Regions from separate parts of the Shewanella sp. Arc9-LZ genome, predicted to be linked through region 1. Evidence: predicted binding sites of a transcription regulator. Region 1 holds the regulator's gene; each other region holds the start of a gene.
What was found. The regulator ArgR, encoded in region 1, controls arginine synthesis, uptake and breakdown. The targets are predictions, from matches to a motif close to ANTGAATANNTATTCANT.
Positions count from the first base shown of each region.

Region 2: a site for ArgR is predicted at 3,965-3,982, ahead of GUY17_RS05445 (YjiH family protein). Genes of this name have one in related genera too.
Region 3: a site for ArgR is predicted at 3,828-3,845, ahead of GUY17_RS05715 (OadG family transporter subunit). Genes of this name have one in related genera too.

Region 1 is NZ_CP048031.1:3,994,249-4,000,912, forward strand. Features, by position in the region: gene metK (methionine adenosyltransferase) at 1-686, shown strand, start outside; gene GUY17_RS17100 (GNAT family N-acetyltransferase) at 848-1,435, shown strand; gene GUY17_RS17105 (hypothetical protein) at 1,598-1,954, opposite strand; gene GUY17_RS17110 (GNAT family N-acetyltransferase) at 2,003-2,551, opposite strand; gene GUY17_RS17115 (hypothetical protein) at 2,555-2,773, opposite strand; gene GUY17_RS17120 (META domain-containing protein) at 2,896-3,321, shown strand; gene argR (transcriptional regulator ArgR) at 3,488-3,958, shown strand; gene GUY17_RS17130 (Dyp-type peroxidase) at 4,021-4,959, opposite strand; gene GUY17_RS17135 (ABC transporter ATP-binding protein) at 5,436-6,470, opposite strand; gene GUY17_RS17140 (iron ABC transporter permease) at 6,470-6,664, opposite strand, start outside.
Region 2 is NZ_CP048031.1:1,258,743-1,265,406, reverse strand. Features, by position in the region: gene yegQ (tRNA 5-hydroxyuridine modification protein YegQ) at 1-760, shown strand, start outside; gene GUY17_RS05465 (YfhL family 4Fe-4S dicluster ferredoxin) at 773-1,024, shown strand; gene GUY17_RS05460 (SCP2 domain-containing protein) at 1,192-1,689, opposite strand; gene GUY17_RS05455 (peptidase U32 family protein) at 1,830-2,831, shown strand; gene GUY17_RS05450 (U32 family peptidase) at 2,841-3,782, shown strand; gene GUY17_RS05445 (YjiH family protein) at 4,150-5,502, shown strand; gene GUY17_RS05440 (PilZ domain-containing protein) at 5,660-6,025, shown strand; gene radA (DNA repair protein RadA) at 6,112-6,664, opposite strand, start outside.
Region 3 is NZ_CP048031.1:1,320,537-1,327,200, reverse strand. Features, by position in the region: gene GUY17_RS05730 (CmpA/NrtA family ABC transporter substrate-binding protein) at 1-126, opposite strand, end outside; gene GUY17_RS05725 (sodium ion-translocating decarboxylase subunit beta) at 507-1,637, opposite strand; gene oadA (sodium-extruding oxaloacetate decarboxylase subunit alpha) at 1,647-3,425, opposite strand; gene GUY17_RS05715 (OadG family transporter subunit) at 3,439-3,681, opposite strand; tRNA gene GUY17_RS05710 (tRNA-Arg) at 4,284-4,360, opposite strand; tRNA gene GUY17_RS05705 (tRNA-Ser) at 4,434-4,525, opposite strand; tRNA gene GUY17_RS05700 (tRNA-Arg) at 4,534-4,610, opposite strand; tRNA gene GUY17_RS05695 (tRNA-Arg) at 4,640-4,716, opposite strand; tRNA gene GUY17_RS05690 (tRNA-Arg) at 4,744-4,820, opposite strand; tRNA gene GUY17_RS05685 (tRNA-Ser) at 4,843-4,934, opposite strand; gene csrA (carbon storage regulator CsrA) at 5,978-6,175, opposite strand; gene alaS (alanine--tRNA ligase) at 6,636-6,664, opposite strand, start outside.

The DNA.
Region 1 (6,664 bases):
GCACACTACCTTGGTTACGCCCAGATGCTAAAAGCCAGGTAACGTTTGCTTATGATGATGGCAAAATCATCGGTATTGATGCGATTGTATTATCTACTCAACATCGTGAAGACGTGAGTCAAGCTGATTTAATTGAAGCGGTAATGGAAACTATCATCAAGCCGGTATTACCTGCTCAATGGTTAAACAAAGACACTAAATACTTTATCAACCCTACTGGTCGCTTTGTGATTGGTGGCCCTGTTGGTGATTGTGGTTTAACAGGTCGTAAAATTATTGTAGATACCTACGGCGGTATGGCTCGTCACGGTGGTGGTGCTTTCTCTGGTAAAGACCCATCAAAAGTAGACCGTAGCGCGGCTTATGCTGCACGTTATGTAGCTAAAAATATCGTTGCAGCTGGTCTAGCTGACCGTTGTGAGCTACAAGTGTCATATGCTATTGGTGTTGCAGAGCCAACGTCTATTAGTATTGAAACATTCGGTACCGGTAAAGTATCAGAAGAAGTATTGATTAAATTAATACGTCAACACTTCGAATTACGTCCATACGGCTTAACAGCAATGCTAGATTTGGCACGCCCAATCTATCAGCAAACTGCTGCTTATGGCCACTTTGGCCGAGATATCTTCCCTTGGGAAGCGACTGATAAAGCTGAAGCACTTCGTGCAGATGCAGGTTTATAATCAGCCAGCATAATTATCGTCTTAAGCTAGTGTCTGTATTAAGCTAACACGATAAAAAATAAAACCGCCAACTGGCGGTTTTATTTTATCTATCATTGGCAATACAATGATTTGATCTAAACATTTAATCTCAACATTTAATCTCAACAATGGCTCAGATTATGTATCAACCCACTTGGCTAAACACAAAGATAACAGCAAACCACCAGCCATCAACGGCAACTAACCCCTGTGCGATAAACAGCCCTGTTACTAACATTCCAGCCATTAACTTGCCAGCCATTAAACAGTGGTCTGCAATCAAGTTATTCTATCGTCAACATATGCCGTATGCTCGATTAGCTCAGAAAGAGTCTGTGGCTGTCATTCATCATCTAAGCCCACCAGCTACTGATGAAGTTGATATAAGCCAGCAAAAAATAATCGCTGCGGTAAGAGTTAAACCTATTGGCCAATATCAATTAATCAATGGATTATTGGTTCACCCTGACTACCGTGGACAACAGCTTTCAACTCAGTTATTGAAATTTATCGCGCCCAAATTAACCGCTAAAAATTGCTTCTTGTTTGCTCATCCGTGGTTAATTGGCTTATATCAACAGCAGCACTTTATCGTTATAGATCAAAATGTCGTGATAGGTCAAAATGATTTATCAGCGATACCAGCAGACATCACTCAGTTGTATCGTCGCTATCACAGTGAACAACGACCACTAGTGTTGATGCAGCTCAATGATCCCGATAAATAATCTAGATTAATAATCTAACTCAATAAGATCAATGAGCCAAACTCAGACAAAATCTAGATCGTATTAAAGCCTCTCAAGGCTATTGCACACCAATAAATTTAGCCCAAATAGACTTAAGCGTAATCAAACTAAGTCAGCATAAGTACAAGGTGATCGAACTCGTTAACAATGATCGAAATGTGAACTTTCAATACACATAAACGACACTTGTTGCATTGTCATTACGGGCACTACTTTGACACTGATAGACGCTAAGTTAATCCGCTCGACATCGGTAAATAGCGTAATCGCTGCTTGATAATTATTGGTTACGCCACAAAATAGCCACATGTCTTGCCAGCGCACAAAATACCCCGATTGCTGCAATTGCGGATCATCTGGATTTTGTAAATCGGCTTCAACACACTCATACAACTCTGTCGCATCAGTCAACACCGCGGCTATTAGCTTCATATTGTCAAATGCAGATAATCTTAAATCCAAATAGGGTGAAAAGAGTGCTTCAAAGTTAGTACTCATAATATTCCTCATAAATAACCACTTTATCAACACCCCTTAGTATAACGATCACGTAATATTAGCTGTGGCCAGTAAACAATAATCACGTTGTTCAAAACGAAATTGATCAATCTCTGTCATTGCGGCTTTTTGTTGATGTGCTGCCAACGAACGCGCATTGTCAGCGGCAACATACGTCACCATAAATGGAAAGGTATCTGCCACTTGTTTTTTTAATTCGGTAACCAGCGCCGAAAAAACTCCCTGGCCGCGTTTTGATTCTTGTATCCAAACGGGTCCATATTGGCACGTGTTAGTCGTCGATAAAGCTTGTCCATTTAAATCGGCAAACTTAAGTTTTTGAATAATATGTCGGTACAATGGTTGCGAGGAAAAAAATGACCATTTTGCCGCCATCACATATCCAATGATCACCCCTTGCTCTTCAGCTACGATAAACCAATGTTGATTTATCAACTGGCTCACCTCTGCTTTGGTAAATGAATGAGCATGAAGTTGGCTATTTGAACCTACCAACTCATCATCAACATGGGCTCGTTCTAACTGCACAATAGCAGCAACATCGGTTAATAACGCCTTACGGATAATAAATGACAATGATTATTCCTTTGACCCTGAATTGGGAGATTGTTTCTTAGCCCATTCTATCACTAGCGCAACGGGCAGCGGAGACATAATTAGTGTTCCCACGCCAATGAGTGAAGCAATGACCAACATCCCACTGACTTGTTGACCGATATCACTTTGCCAATATAAGCCGACACCCACCAACAACATGATTAAACCGACGAAATGTAACACTTTAACTAATTTGATCATTTGCGACTCTTTAATACGTTAAATAATGTTCATTAATCCAAAACATTACAATTATTTACGCTCTTATTCACACTCAAGTAGTAGAATAACGGCAATTTTTTGGTATATGGAAATCTCTCAACATGATAAAGCATATTCTCGGCGCCACTGTTATATTTTTAGGCCTTAGTGCTTGTCAAAGCCACACTCAAATTGTCTCAAATGAACAATTAATTGGTACTTGGCATGTAGAAGTCGTCCTCGACACTCCTACCATTAATAATAGCCCAGCAAATTTAGTTTTTGCTCCAAACGGTGAACTGACAGGTAATAATAGCTGTAATCAATTTTTTGGTCGTTACGCCCAACAAGGTCACTTGCTTCAACTTGCACCATCAGGTTCGACTATGAAAGCCTGTATCGATAGTTTAATCACCCAAGAAGCTGAACTGATGCAAGCGATTTCATTGGTAGAACAAGTTGATTTCTCTAAAGGAAAACTCAATCTATTGTCTATAAATGGTGATACGCTATTGGTACTGACAAAACAATCGTTACCCTTATCCTAAAGCCTATGGTTTAAATGAGTCGCCGGATTAGTTATTAGTGTCAGTTTAAAGTTCCATTAAAAAATGAATTTTTATTCAATAAATCTGATTCTTTCTTGACTTAATAAGTCAATCTATTCAAAATGTGCTAGATTTTTGAATAACAACTATAAGATGAATTATCACTATGCCAGCGACAAGAAATCAGGATGAGCTCGTACGCACTTTTAAAGCGATTCTCAAAGAAGAACGTTTTGGAAGCCAAAGCGAGATTGTTAATGCGCTTCAAGCCGAAGGATTCGGTAATATTAATCAATCTAAAGTATCACGTATGCTCAGCAAATTTGGTGCTGTACGCACTCGCAACGCTAAGCAAGAGATGGTGTATTGCCTCCCTGCCGAGCTAGGCGTACCTACTGCGGGTAGCCCAGTTAAAAATTTGGTATTGGATGTCGATCATAACCAAGCCATGATCGTGGTAAGAACTAGCCCTGGTGCTGCGCAATTAATCGCCCGTTTGCTCGACTCAATAGGCAAACCAGAAGGGATATTAGGTACTATTGCCGGTGATGATACTATTTTCATCTGTCCAGCAAGTATTAAAACCATTGATGAGACATTAGAAACGGTTAGATCTTTATTCAACTATAGTGAATAAAAAACCATTTCAATAAAAAAGCAATGCCATGGCATTGCTTTTTTATTACCTAAAACTGGCGTTTACGCATCATCAAATTGAGTTAAAAAATCCAATGATGGCACAAAGAAAGACGATCCAGTCAGCGCTTTAGTAAACAACATCAAATGATCATGATTCCCGTGACCATCACCGTGCACCATACTGCGGAGCATTTGTTCGAAGTGATCCGGTGTACGACATACTGAAATAAACATCAATCCTTGTTCTCTAATCGAACCATATGGCATGCTTTGACGTAAAATTTCTAATGCGTTACCGTGTGGATCTTTTAAGTTAACTCGTTTTGTGTGGCTGGTTAATGGCTTATCTTCTGATTCATACTCAATATCATCAACTTTGGTACGACCAAAAATATCTTCTTGTTTTTTAAGCGGTAAACGATGCCACTTACTTAAGTTATGCATGTATTTTTGGACATGAACATAACTACCAGAGACAAATTCTTGATCTTCATCACCGACAAGTGCAACTTGTTGACGATGGCGTCCTTTAGGGTTTTCAGTACCATCAACAAAACCAGTTAAGTCACGACTGTCCATAAAGCGAAAGCCACGTTCCTCATCGACTAACTCGACCAAATCTTCAAACATTTGGTTAATTTCATTGGCGACAAGATGCAAAATATCATAGCGATCACAACGGATATGAATAAACAGATCATATTCCATTGCAGGTGCATCACGGTTACCTTCACTCATGGCCGGAAAAGGTTTTAATAATGCAGGGCGAGATTCTGGATAAAAGGTATCCCAAAAATTAGCCCCAATACCCACAAAGCCATTAAAAGCACTGTCGGCATATTGATCCGTGAGTTCATAAATATACTGCGCTACATTAGCAATAGATGGGCGTAACTGATCTTCAACACCATCGTTGGCATTAAACATCAAGTACACACTGTGTAAATTCCCTTCTGCGCAAATTCCTAACTGTTCACGAGGCATAACTTGGTTACCCATATTAACTTCATCCATCTTAATACTAAATGTCGGCCTAAACGGTGATAATTTAACGTTTTGATGTTATTCGACGGCGATTAACATCTCTTACCAGTTAAGCTAATCATTAGATTAACTTAATCAAATTTAAATTACTTGAAGTGTACTCACATTTAGCCCGTTTGTAATACATATTGTATTCATATTCGTGCAGATAACAGCTTGATCATTCATTACAATTGTTAACGAACTCACTAGAGTTAAGGGCCAAAAAGTAAGCCCTAAATCAGATATTTAGCCTATGTCATCGTAAAATTAGCCATTATTTTGCAAGCATGAGGTAAGTATCTTATTGCTGGGGTGTTTAAAGCAGCGTTATTACAAGTTAATAACGTACTGTTAGCAACACTTTTAGCAAACAAAGGGGAATTTGATAACCACTTTCCCCGAACTAAGGTTCACTACAGGCTGGACAATTAAAATTACAGCATTGATAGTTAATTAAAAATCACCAGTGGATGCGCTGTAATATTTATGTCCACTCGTTGACCGGGCATTATCGTCGTTGATTGGCTACTGACGTCCAAAATATCATCGCCAATTTGGACCTGATAATGACATACCGTACCAAGGAAATGCCTTTCGACAATGCATCCTCGGCCATTGATACAAGGATGTAACTCAATTTGCTGTGGTCTCAATAATAATTGCCCTTGGCTGCCAACAGGTAAAGACAATGCTTCTGTGCTGCTAAGATCGCCCAAAGAATAGTGCACTTGATGGCTGGAGGTGACCGTAACAGGTAAATAATTACCTGCGCCTAAAAAGTCGGCAACGTAGCGATCAGTTGGTGCACTGTATAAGGTTTCGGCTTTACCATGCTGAATAATGGCGCCATCCTTAAATAAAGCCAGTTTATCTGCAAACACAAATGCTTCATCTTTACTGTGAGTCACAAACACGGCACTGACATTACGTTGTTTCAATATGGCGCGAATTTCTAACATCATATCGTTACGAACTTGCGCATCGATATTGGAAAAAGGTTCATCTAGCAATAATAATTCTGGTTGATATGCCAATGCACGTGCAATCGACACTCGTTGCTGTTGACCGCCTGATAATTCATGCGGGTAACGCGATGCCAACCCGGTTAATTTAACCAACTCGAGCATTTCTTCTAATCGAGCTAACCGCGCAGTACGATTGAGTTCGTTAACCCCAAATAAGATATTGTCTGCCACGGTTAAGTGCGGAAATAAGGCATAGTCTTGAAAAATCATTCCCACACCACGTTGCTCGCTCGCAACAAACACACCATCACCACTCAGCGTTTGCCCATTGATGCTGATGCAACCTTGGCTAATGGCTTGTAAGCCCGCAATCGCGCGCAGCAGTGTTGTCTTGCCGCAGCCACTGGGGCCTAATAATGCGACAATTTCACCTTGCGCCAAGGTAAGATCTAAATGGCGCAACACCACTTGACCGTGATAATCGCTGCAAACATTTTCAATGGTTAAGGTTGACATAATTAGCCTTGTTGCTCCAAAGAGCGATTAAGATAAATCAAGGGTACAAGCCCAACTAACACAATCACAATAGCGGCCAATGCGCCATGTTCTAGTTTTTCATCTGAGACAAATTGGAAAACATAAGTCGCCAAGTTTTCAAATCCTATAGGACGCAATAATAACGCTGCGGGTAATTCTTTCATGCTTTCAATAAA
Region 2 (6,664 bases), 2.2 Mb from region 1:
TGTGCACCCAGCACAGCAAACAGAGACTGGCGATATCATCCCTGTGGCTCCAACCGTACAGTTTGAGAGCCCTACATTAGGTTCGGGCCAACCTAGTAGCGACATAGTGCTACTGCAAGAAGCTGGTCGTCCTGGCGAGTATATGCCTGCGTTTGAAGATGAACATGGCACCTACATTATGAACTCAAAAGATTTACGGGCTATTCAACATGTGGATCGTTTAACCAGAATGGGGATTGATTCATTAAAAATTGAAGGTCGTACCAAATCTTTTTACTATGTCGCGCGCACCGCACAATTATATCGCCAAGCAATTGAAGATGCCGCTACAGGCAAAGACTTTGATCGCACATTAATGAACAACCTTGAAGGTTTGGCGCATCGTGGCTATACCGAAGGGTTTTTACGTCGTCACGTTCATGACGAATATCAAAACTATCAATATGGCCATTCTGTGAGTGATAGCCAGCAATTTGTTGGTGAATTCACCGGTAAACGAAATGCTGAGGGTTTGGCTGAAATTGATGTAAAAAATAAATTTTCAGTCGGTGACAGTGTTGAAATAATGACAACTGAAGGTAATTTTGTTATCACTATTGAATGGTTAATAAATCGCAAAGGCGAATCGATTGACTCTGCTTTAGGCTCAGGCCATTTTGTGTTTCTAGCGCTTCCAGCAGCTATTAATATCGACAAAGCCATGTTAATGCGTAATTTACCTGAGGGAATGGATACCCGAAACCCTCATCAACCAGCTTAAATTAAGGTTTTTATGGCACTAATCATCGACGATAGCTGTATCAATTGTGATATGTGCGAACCCGAATGTCCTAATGAGGCCATTACTATGGGTGAAGAGGTGTATGAAATCGATCCCGCGTTGTGCACCGAATGTGTCGGTCATTACGACAAGCCAACTTGCGTGTCTGTTTGTCCTATAGATTGTATCGATCCCGACCCAAAAAATGTCGAGTCACATGATGCGCTATTACTAAAATACGCTGCTCTCACGGGCAATGTGTAACCTCAGGATTGAGCAACTAAGAGCTAATATATAGTGCCTAGGTACCTAGTATCTAGTATCTAGTATCTAGTATCTAGTATCTAGTATCTAGTATCTAGTATCTAGCATCTAGTATCTGCAAAAACGGCGCTTAATGCGCCGATTTTTATAGTCAAATAACACCATCACTATTCACTGGCTGTTAATGTTTGTAATACTTTTGCCAGTTGCTCAATGCCGATCCGAGCGGGTTTGGGTAAGTTATCTAACTCTATAGACAACAATAAATTTTTAACCTCTAACCCCAACTCTGTATCCCCTTCTATACGTAATTTACGCTGAAAAAATAGCGTGTCGGGATCTTCTTTGCCTGCTGCAACCAAAATTAACTCAGGCACATTGGCACTTAATGTCACATCAGGCTGAGTAAAAGCACGCACTCGTAGTTGTTGTTCGACACCCACCTCAAAACGCAAACCAATATCATCAACACAAATGCCTACCCACTTTTGTTTGAGAAAATGGAGTTCATCTGCCTTCAATTGTTCCGCTAACACTAAATTAAGCAGCTTATTAATGACGATTATTTTTAACGCTTCAGGCATCAAGTTCAGCGAGCGACGGCTTACTTGAGGCGCGAAATGTAACAAGTGCGCCGATAATTGTTGTGTAAATGCTTGAGCCATCGAGAGTACCTACTTGTAAATTGAACCAATAATCAAGTCAGTTTACTGGCAATTTATCTAACGAAACCTGTTTTAAATCAAATCATGTTAACTCAATCACATTTACACTCCTGTTCTTTGAAAAAAATGAGAACACCAACATGGAACTCTTATGCCCTGCAGGTAATTTAGCGTCGCTCAAAGCCGCTCTGAACGCTGGCGCTGATGCGGTTTACCTCGGACTAAAAGATGACACTAATGCGCGCTCGTTTGCAGGTCTAAACTTTTCTGCAGTACAACTGGCACAAGCGACAAAACTGGCCCAAAGCCAAGGGCGAAAGGTATTTTTAACCCTAAACACTTTTCCGAAACCCGGCGAAGAACAGCGCTGGTATCAGGCCGTTGATTTAGCCGCACAATTAGAAATGGATGCCCTCATCGTAGCTGACTTATCATTACTCGATTATGCCCACCAGCATTATCCGCACCTTCCGCTACATTTATCGGTACAAGCCAGCGCCACAAACTTAGGGGCTCTGTCATTTTATCAACAAGCTTTTAATATCGAACGAGCAGTATTGCCACGAGTGTTGTCGATTAAACAGGTTAGAGATTTAGCTAAAGTGAGCCCTGTTGAGCTTGAAGTATTTGCTTTTGGTAGTTTATGTATCATGGCTGAAGGACGCTGCCATTTATCATCATATGTAACAGGACAATCACCTAATACCGGCGGCTCATGTTCCCCGGCTAATCATGTGCGCTGGCAAGATTCTGGCAGCGATAAATTGACCCGACTCAATAATGTATTAATCGATAAAGCTGATGCGAACCAACAACTGGGTTATCCAGTGGTCTGTAAAGGCCGTTATGTTGCTGAGTACGATCATGATGCAAAGTATTTACTGGAGTCACCTACCAGTTTAAACACCTTAAGCTTGTTACCCGAGCTCGCCCAAGCGGGAATTAAATCACTTAAAATAGAAGGACGTCAGCGAAGCCCTGCTTACGTCAGCCAAGTCACCCACGTTTGGCGTAGCGCTATCGACACTTATTTAGCCAACCCCGAGTCTTTTTGCGAGCAACCACAATGGTCGCAAGCGTTAGCAAAAGTATCCGAAGGACAAATCACTACATTGGGCGCTTATGAGCGTCAATGGCAATAAGGTTTTACAATGAAAATATCTCTCGCTCCAATTAGTTACTGCTGGTCAAAATCTGACGTTGAGCACTTTTATCAGCAAGTAGCATTGAGTAACATCGATACCGTTTATTTAGGTGAAACCGTATGTAGCCGCCGCCGTGAACTGAAGTTTAACGACTACCTAGATCTCGCCAATATGCTTAAGTCTCATGGCAAACATGTGGTGTTATCAACCATGGCTTTGATAGAAGCGCAATCTGAGCTTAATGAACTGAAACGAGCTATTAATAATGGTGATTTTAGTATCGAAGCGAATGATATGGCTGCAGTACATTATGCGCACCAAGCGAAAGTCCCCTTTGTGTGTGGGCCAACAATCAATAATTACAATCGGACCAGTCTTGATTTATTGCACCAAAAAGGGATGTACCGTTTTGTCATGCCTTGTGAATTATCACAGCAGTGGTTAAACACCGTCATTAATCAAGGCGATAAACCCGCTTTTGAAATAGAGGTGCTCGGTCACGGCTATTTACCCTTGGCACATTCTGCACGCTGTTTTACCGCCAAACATTACCAATTGCCAAAAGATAAGTGTCAAACTATTTGCCAACGCCATAGCAAAGGCTTACTGGCTCAAACTCAAGAGTCACAACCGTTACTCCGCTTAAATGGCATTCAAACTCAATCTGCGGCGCAGGTAAACCTGATTAACCAAATTCCACAAATGATAGACATGGGGATTGATTATTGGCGTATATCCCCCAATAAATTAGCCGATATAACGATGGGTTCAGAACTTGCTGATGTATTAACACAAATAACAGAAGAGCCGCTTAATAGTAAATCGCTAATTAATAAACAGTTTAACGACAATAAACAGGCATCGATTATCAATCATCATTGCAATGGCTATTGGTTAGGGTTACCGGGCATGGACTATTCCCTTGAGCCCAATACTCCAGCGCGTTAACCTTATAAACGCTACTTGATAGCCATTAATAAAAGTGGTCATGAACCGTCATCATATCCATGTTTATTAATGGCATACAAACCATAAAAAAGTGCTAGATCCAAAGATAACACACACCCGCAACAAAGTTTCAACAGGCTGATTAAATTAGATTTTAACCATATACCCCGACACTTTCTTAAAGTAAATATCTACTCACATTTAACTAATATCTATTCGATTAAGTTATCATTTTACATAAAGCAAATAAGGGGGTAACCTTGCCTACCCAAAAAAACAACTGAATGGACATTCAATTTTGGTCCATAATAAACAGTTGGGTAGCACAGCTGGCCAACTTAGAACACATAAGTAAGGTGTATTTAACGTGACACATAAAAAACATAACATTAAAACAATTCTCACCTTTATTATTCCGTCACTGATTGGCTTGTTACTGTTTATGACGCCTATCAATGTCGAAGGTTCGATTACCATTCCGATTGCAATCATCTCAAAAGCGTTGCAAAGCCAAATGGGCAGTTCGATTCAGCTTATTGTTACCTGCATTGTAGTATTAATGGCATTGGCCTCGTTACTCACACAGCTCATTAATCCTAAATTCGTGCGTAAAAGTACTTTTTTACGCACTTTACTGAAAGTGAATTTATTTTGGTTAGCGGTGCGCATTCTAGGCGCAATTTTTATCGTCATGGTTTATTTGCAAGTGGGTCCCGAAGCGATTATTTCATCGGCCACGGGTGGCTTAGTTCTGAATGATTTAGTACCTGTACTATTTTCAGTATTTATTTTTGCTGGCATGTTATTACCGCTATTGCTCAATTTTGGTTTATTGGAGTTTTTTGGCACATTATTAACCAAAGTAATGCGCCCAATATTCAATTTACCTGGTCGCAGTGCTATTGACTGCATGGCATCTTGGTTAGGCGATGGCAGTGTGGGCATTTTAATGACCACTAAACAATACGAAACCCGTTTCTATACTGCACGCGAAGCTGCTGTTATTGGTACAACCTTTTCTGCCGTGTCGATAACCTTTAGCTTAGTGGTGATATCACAGGTCAAACTTGAGCACTTGTTTGTGCCGTTCTATCTGACAGTGTGCTTAGCTGGTTTTGTTGCTGCAATAATAGTCCCTAAATTACCGCCGCTATCATGGAAGAAAGATCTGTATATTGATAATACCCCTCGCCATGAAGATGACGAAACGATCCCAGCCAATCATGGTGTGTTTTCGTGGGGATTTGATCAAGCAATGCAACGCGCATCTTCTGCAGGCGGCATTAAGCATGTGCTAACTGAAGGGATTAAAAACGTTGTCGATATGATATTCGGGGTTATCCCTGTTGTTATGGCTATTGGTACCGTTGCATTAGTGTTGGCTGAGCATACGCCTATTTTTAATTACTTAGGTATGCCATTTATTCCGCTGTTAGAACTGCTGCATATTCCCGAAGCTACCGAAGCCTCGAAAACGATTGTGGTAGGGTTTGCCGATATGTTTATCCCATCCATTTTGGCCAGCTCTATAGAATCAGATTTGACCCGTTTTGTTATTGCTGCTTTATCGGTTACTCAGCTTATTTATATGAGCGAGGTAGGTGCTCTTTTAATTGGTAGTAAAATACCGGTTAACTTTTTTGAGCTATTCGTTATCTTTATTCTACGAACCTTAGTAACACTACCGATTATTGCATTAATGGGTCATTTACTCATTTAGTTAAAGTCAGTATATATAACCACTCAAAATAACCAGGGAGCGCAATGCGCTCCTTTTTTAAACTAAATATTCTCAGCGTAATCGAGATAAATCGAGTATGCTTAAACAATAAACACTGACTATGTGTCTTTGCGATATTGATTACTAAGGGCAAACTATGGACGACAGACGTAAATTTTCTCGTATTTTTTTTGCAGCCAGTGCTCATCTCGCGCAAACAGAACAAACTTGGCGCACTAAAATTTTAGATTTAAGTCTTAACGGTGCATTAGTAGAATTACCATCTGGGTATACAGGTCAACTCAATAGCATTTTAACCTTAGAGTTTGTGTTACCCGACTCTGATATTGAACTCAAAATGGAAGCGGCAATTGTCCATAAAACCCCAGAACACCTGGGCTTAAAGTGTACTCACATTGACGTTGACAGCATTACCCACCTGCGCCGAATTATTGAACTCAACATAGGCGATGCTGAGTTATTAGATCGTGAGCTTACGTCGTTAATCACTCCAGCGCCTTAAGCTTTCAGATATACCGAAAAATGCAAAAAAGGTAAGTCAATGACTTACCTTTTTTATGCTCAAGTTTTGCTTTTAGCAACCGAGGGTTAATTAATTAACTCAAGCAGCTCATGGATAGTTTTCACTGGAATAATTTTTGCCCCAAGCCCTTCCATGGTTTTGTGATAATTACGAAATGGGATAAAAATCTCTGTAAAACCATGTTGTGCAGCTTCTTTGACTCTCGGCACACCACTATCAATTGGGCGCACATCGCCATTCAAACTCAACTCGCCCATAATACAAGTGGTTCTTGGCACGACAAAGTCATTTAAACTGCTCAGTAATGCCGTAACAAGCGCTAGATCGATGCAGGTTTCTGACTCATCAATTTTTAAACCGCCCACTATATTAAAAAATGTATCATGAAAAATTTTGGTTTTAGTATGCTTACGTAAAATACCGGTTAACATTTTAATCCGATTCATGTTTAAGCCCACACACACTCGTTGTGGAAACTCAGATTCAGTCTCGGTGGTTAAACATTGTATTTCCAATAGTAAATTACGGTTACCTTTACGAATACAAGTGATGGTCGAGCCCGGCGATTCGGTGGTTGAACCCGATAAAAATATTTCACTTGGGTTATCAACACTGATC
Region 3 (6,664 bases), 2.2 Mb from region 1:
TTTTTCAGGAAAGCCCACTTCGGCACTTACAGTGTTGATACACAAACTTGCCCCAATACTGACCCCCAGTAATAAAGACTTAATCTGCTGAGTTAACGATATTTTCCAGTTCATATTTTTCCCCATTATGAAAATTGACAATAAAAAAAGGCGCTTCGGATATCCATTTAGGAATATCTCGATAGCGCCTTTGCTAAAATTGAATTTATTAAATATTATTTATCAGTCAGTTAGTTGTAAAATTGATAACCTGTACTGTCTAAAAAGACTTGATATGGCTCATCAAATATACAACCTTTGCTATCCATTTTTCATGCCAAAACATTAACAGGTTGATTTTAAATAACTTTAATTTTAACAATTAAGTAACGTAATGCTACGACAGTGCAATAAAACAGTTTAAGTGCACCAATATGCATCAAAAGAGGTATAAGTAATTTTGTACCAGTAGATAAAAACAAAAAAGCCAACGCAAAGGCATTGGCTTTTGAATCATCTGGTAAGTTTTAGCCTAGTACTGCCAGCAAAACACCTGCAGCAACAGCACTGCCTAGCACACCTGCTACGTTAGGTCCCATAGCATGCATGAGTAAGAAGTTTTGGTTGTTAGCCTCTAAACCTACCTTATTCACTACTCGTGCAGCCATTGGCACAGCAGAAACGCCTGCTGCACCGATAAGTGGGTTAATTTTTCCGCCAGAGAGCTTACTCATTAATTTAGCCATCAATACCCCAGAAGCAGTACCAATACTAAACGCAACCGCGCCAAGGATTAAAATACCTAGCGTTTCGATACGCAGAAATTGATCTGCTGATAGCTTAGACCCAACAGCAAGACCTAAAAAGATAGTCACTATGTTGATTAACTCGTTTTGCGCCGTTTTCGATAAACGATCCACTACGCCCGATTCGCGCATTAAATTGCCCAAACAGAACATGCCAATTAATGGGGTTGCTGCAGGTAAAAATAAAATGGTTAATCCTAGCACCATCAGTGGAAAGATAATCTTCTCTTTCTTACTGACTTCACGCAATTGTTCCATTTTAATTTCACGTTCGGCTTTAGTGGTTAGCAGTTTCATGATCGGCGGCTGAATTAATGGCACTAACGCCATGTATGAATATGCAGCAACAGCAATCGCCCCTAACAATTCAGGCGCTAGTTTAGAGGCTAAGAAAATTGCCGTTGGACCATCTGCTCCACCAATAATGGCAATAGCTGCAGCATCTTGCATACTAAACTCAAACCCAGGTACCCAATTTAAGGCAATAGCACCAAGTAAAGTGGCAAAAATCCCAAATTGCGCCGCAGCCCCTAACAATAGTGTTTTAGGGTTAGCAATTAGCGCACCAAAATCAGTTAATGCACCCACCCCCATGAAGATGAGCAATGGGAATACCCCAGTCTCAATCCCGACATGGTAAGCGTAATACAGTAAGCCACCTTCATCGGTAAAACCTGCATTAGGAATGTTGGCTAATATGGCGCCAAATCCGATAGGTAATAACAATAACGGTTCAAATCCTTTAATTACCGCTAGAAATAACAATAAACAACCAACAGCCATCATTAGCAGTTGGCCACCAGTAAAGTTAGCGACACCCGTTTCAGCCCAAAAAGCCAATAATCCTTCCATTTCGACCTCTTATGCTAATGACAACAATGTTGAACCTACAGTTACACTGTCACCCTGCTTAACCGCTAACTGAGTTACAACACCATCTTGTTGAGCACGAATTTCGGTTTCCATTTTCATCGCCTCCAGGATAATGATCACTTCACCGGTTTTAACCGCTTGACCATTACTGACTAACACTTTGAAAATATTTCCCGATAACGGCGCGGCCATGGTGCACTTAATCTCACCCGTAGGCGCTGAGGCGACCGTTGCAGACGCTGCCGTAATAGGTGCAGCTGATGCTGGCGCGATGTGACCAATCTCACCACCTTCACTCACTTCGACCACAAAATGTTGACCATCGACATCGACGGTATAGGTTTGTGGGCCTTTATCGGCTTTCACTTGTAAATCATCTGCACTTGGGACAGGTTCAAACGCATCCGGATTGCCGCGATTTTTAAGAAACTTAAGACCAATTTGATTGAACAACGCATAAGTCATTACATCGTCATCTGATTCTGCAGCTAAACTAAAGCCCTGCTCTTTGGCGGCTTCGGCAAGCTCGACACGTAATTTATCTAATTCTGGTGCAATTAAATCGGCTGGGCGACACGTAATTGGCTGTTCGCCTTTTAGCACTCTGGCTTGTAGTTCTGCATTAACTGGCGCTGGCGTCGCACCATATTCACCTTTTAGTACACCTTCGGTCTCTTTGGTCATCGACTTGTAACGCTCACCCATCAGCACATTGATCACCGACTGTGAGCCAACAATTTGCGATGTTGGGGTAACGAGAGGTAAGAAACCAAGATCTTCACGTACCCGCGGGATCTCTTCAAGCACGGCATCCATTTTGTCTGCTGCGCCCTGCTCTTTTAATTGATTTTCCATATTGGTTAGCATGCCGCCAGGTACTTGAGCACGTAAAATACGTGAATCAATGCCTTTTAGTGCACCTTCAAAACGGACGTATTTTTTACGCACTTCACGAAAATAGGCTGCTATCTCTTCTAGCAACACCATATCGTAACCGGTTGCCCTGTCGGTATCTTCAACCATTGCCACTAACGTTTCGGTAGCGCTGTGGCCGTAGGTTTGGCTCATTGAAGATATTGCGGTATCAAGCACATCAACGCCCGCTTCAATCGCTTTTTGATATGTAGCGCTGCTTAGGCCCGTTGTAGCATGACAATGCATCGACACCATTAAGTCCGTTTGTGATTTTAAGCGGCTAATGAGGTCATAAGCTTGCATTGGCTTAAGTAAACCCGCCATATCTTTAATACATAAAGAATCTGCGCCCATGTCTTCTAGGCGTTTAGCCATATCAACCCAAGTATCAATGTTGTGAACAGGGCTAGTGGTAAATGAAATGGTGCCTTGGGCATGGCCGCCCACGTTTTTAACCGCTTTAACCGCGGTTTCAAGATTACGGACATCATTCATTGCGTCGAAGATACGAAATACATCAACGCCATTGGTATGAGCTCGTTCTACAAAACGCGTAACGACATCATCAGCATAATGTCGATAACCTAATAAATTTTGGCCTCGAAGCAACATTTGTTGCGGGGTATTAGGCATGGATTTTTTCAATTCGCGAATACGATCCCATGGATCTTCGCCTAAATAACGAATGCATGAATCAAAAGTTGCGCCGCCCCAAGACTCAAGTGACCAGAAGCCTACTTTATCTAATAACGGTGCTATAGGTAACATATCGTCAATACGTAAACGTGTTGCCAATAATGATTGGTGTGCGTCACGCAGGACGACATCGGTTAATGCTAATGGCTTGCTCATAATGACTCCAAATTTATTTCGCGCGGTATTGATGTATCGCAGAGGTAATAGCGGCAACCAACTTAGGGTCTAAGACGGTATGTTTAGGCACATTAGCACTTACCGTTGCTAGCGTAGGAACCTCTACTGGGGCCGGAAAAAGCTTGGCAACAATGCCAATACCGATGATTAAGATACTCAAAAAAATAAATACTAAGCCCATGCCCATTACCATAATGCCTAGCGCATCGGATAACTGCTCAGATATCGATGTCATGTGTCCTCACTTTATCTGTTAAACATCAAACCAATACGTTGACTATTCTGTACCGTCCCTCAATGTGCTATCACGGTGCAATGTCACAAAACGTGCACCAAGACAACAACATCCTTAACGACTACAGACATAACTTGACTACTCAAGAAGCATAAATATTCAAACTCAACACTTATTCAATGAAGTTGTATTTCATGGTAAAAACCGCAAACTGAGTTTGTAAACCTAAAATCCTGTCACAAAATATAAACAATTTACACCAACAATGCTATCTTTTTGTAAATTGGTCTTACCAAAATAGAGAGAGCCAATTAAAAAAAATCAATAAAATATAAAAAAAATGATAATAACCTGATGAATCATCAATAAAATCACTATATTCACTTTAAAATTAACAAATTCATAATTCAATGATAAAAATCACTCACACTTTATTGGTTTAACAAATTGATGAAATAGATGATTAAACATGACATGAGTAATAAGTGAATAAAGATGTGAAAATCAAATTTTTATGAGATAAAGCGGTTGCAGTAAGATGAGAAAGACAATGAAAATTAAGCAAAAAAAAAGCCCTGCATTGATGCAGGGCCTTTTTATTATGGTGCGCGTGGGAGGAGTCGAACCTCCGACCGCCTGGTTCGTAGCCAGGTACTCTATCCAGCTGAGCTACACGCGCAAAATCGGTAAAACAAGCCATTCATAAATAATGCTATCGTCTGCACTTCATGTGCGTGACGTTATTTAATGAATGGCGGAGAAGGAGGGATTCGAACCCTCGATGGGATTTAAAGCCCATACTCCCTTAGCAGGGGAGCGCCTTCGGCCACTCGGCCACCTCTCCGCAATATATGGTGCGCGTGGGAGGAGTCGAACCTCCGACCGCCTGGTTCGTAGCCAGGTACTCTATCCAGCTGAGCTACACGCGCATAAATTGGGTTTTTAGTGAAACATGAAATGGTGCGCGTGGGAGGATTCGAACCTCCGACCGCCTGGTTCGTAGCCAGGTACTCTATCCAGCTGAGCTACACGCGCATTCATGTTTAACACTTTAATAAATAATGGTGCGGATGGGAGGAGTCGAACCTCCGACCGCCTGGTTCGTAGCCAGGTACTCTATCCAGCTGAGCTACATCCGCATCGTATATCTATTGTAAGAAATGGCGGAGAAGGAGGGATTCGAACCCTCGATGGGATTTAAAGCCCATACTCCCTTAGCAGGGGAGCGCCTTCGGCCACTCGGCCACCTCTCCGTTTCTTGGCGCACATATTACTGTTTGATGAAAATAAGTCAAACCCTTTTTAGGAAACCTAACTTCATTTGGAGTGTTTTTAAGCACATTGGAGATAATAGACTCAAATCCTGATGAAAACAGTCGTTTTTTGATGAATATTCTTTTTAATTTACAGACATAATCTCATTAAACCTCTGTTCGTCCGACAAGCATTTTAAGGTTTTTAACCAAAGATATAATTAAACACATCGTTGATTTAAACAACCTAGCCTAGTCATTGGGTGATTTATACTCACTATTACAATTCAACATCATATTAACCAATATCGACAATAGCCGCATAATGCCATTTAGGAAGGTTAATTTGCTATAGCTTGCACGAGATTACGATGGGATTTGTATTGATCAACGATTCCCATTACAACGCTATAATCAAGATGAATTAAGCACATTTAAATAATGACTCGTTAAAAAAAATGGTTTGATACCAATTGTTAGCTACAAATAGCATCCAGTGATAATTCAACACGAGTAAAATAAATACGTTAGTCAGATGGTAAATAAATGACGACTCATTTATGGATGCGTTTAACAAACTGAATCAGTGTGTTAAAAAGTGCTTTGTGAGAGCCTCATTCATTCCACTTCAGTCTTGTATCAACTTAAGGGGAAATTGTCCTGCTTACACCAACAACCTTAAATTGGAGCTGTGAGGTACTCTACGCTAGAGCTAATGTAACCTCAACGCAGAATAACAGATGGGTAAATTGATAAGCGTAGAATGTTTACTGGTCACTCATATTTAAATTGACTCGTTATTATTTGAATTTGGTTCTAAATTTAGCTCTGTATTTGGGTTAACCCAGCGAAATGACACGTAACTAGCGGGTCTTTTAATTGAAGCAATCGCATAAACAAATGACCGTTTGATGACAGTGAAAATTCCGAGCAGAGGTTAACGAATAAGGGCTGATTAAACTAAAGCGGTAATGCCACTGCAATACAAAAACAAAAAAGCCAGCAAATGCTGGCTTTAATGATATCGACATCATCTGTCGAAATTAGTAATTACCACCTTCAGAAGGGGTACCTGACTTCTCAGACTGAATACGTTGGTAGATCTCTTCACGGTGAACAGATACTTCTTTAGGTGCGTTAACACCAATACGTACCTGATTACCTTTAACACCTAACACAGTAACGGTGACTTCATCACCAATCATTAATGTTTCGCCTACTCGACGAGTCAAAATTAGCATTCGATTGCTCCTTTAAGTTCAATCTGCATAACACGCTTTGTCCGTAATATGCGCTCATTATAAGGTCTGCTTTACATAAAATCATAGTATCAATTGGTGAATACATCAGTTTATAAAGCAAATTCTCTTAGGAAATCATAAAACTTGACGATTAGTCGTCTTTTAAAAACGAGATCAACCGTAAATTATTCATATTCACGATATAAGACTCCGTTACTAAACAATCCAATACGGCAAACCAATAACAAAAACGATAGGAATTGAAAACCAATACAACATTAGAGTACTACATATAAGTACAATAATAAGCATTGCCCAACGCTAGCAACCCTTTTAAACGCTTTTACTGTTAGCAAGTTAGTTCACTATGCCAAATCTATTCATAGCACTCAAGTCATAAAGTCGCATATCTTAGACTTTATGACTCAATTGCCAAAAAAACGCTAATCTACAGATTTTATTAACTTAAACGTTCGTTTACCCAGGGCT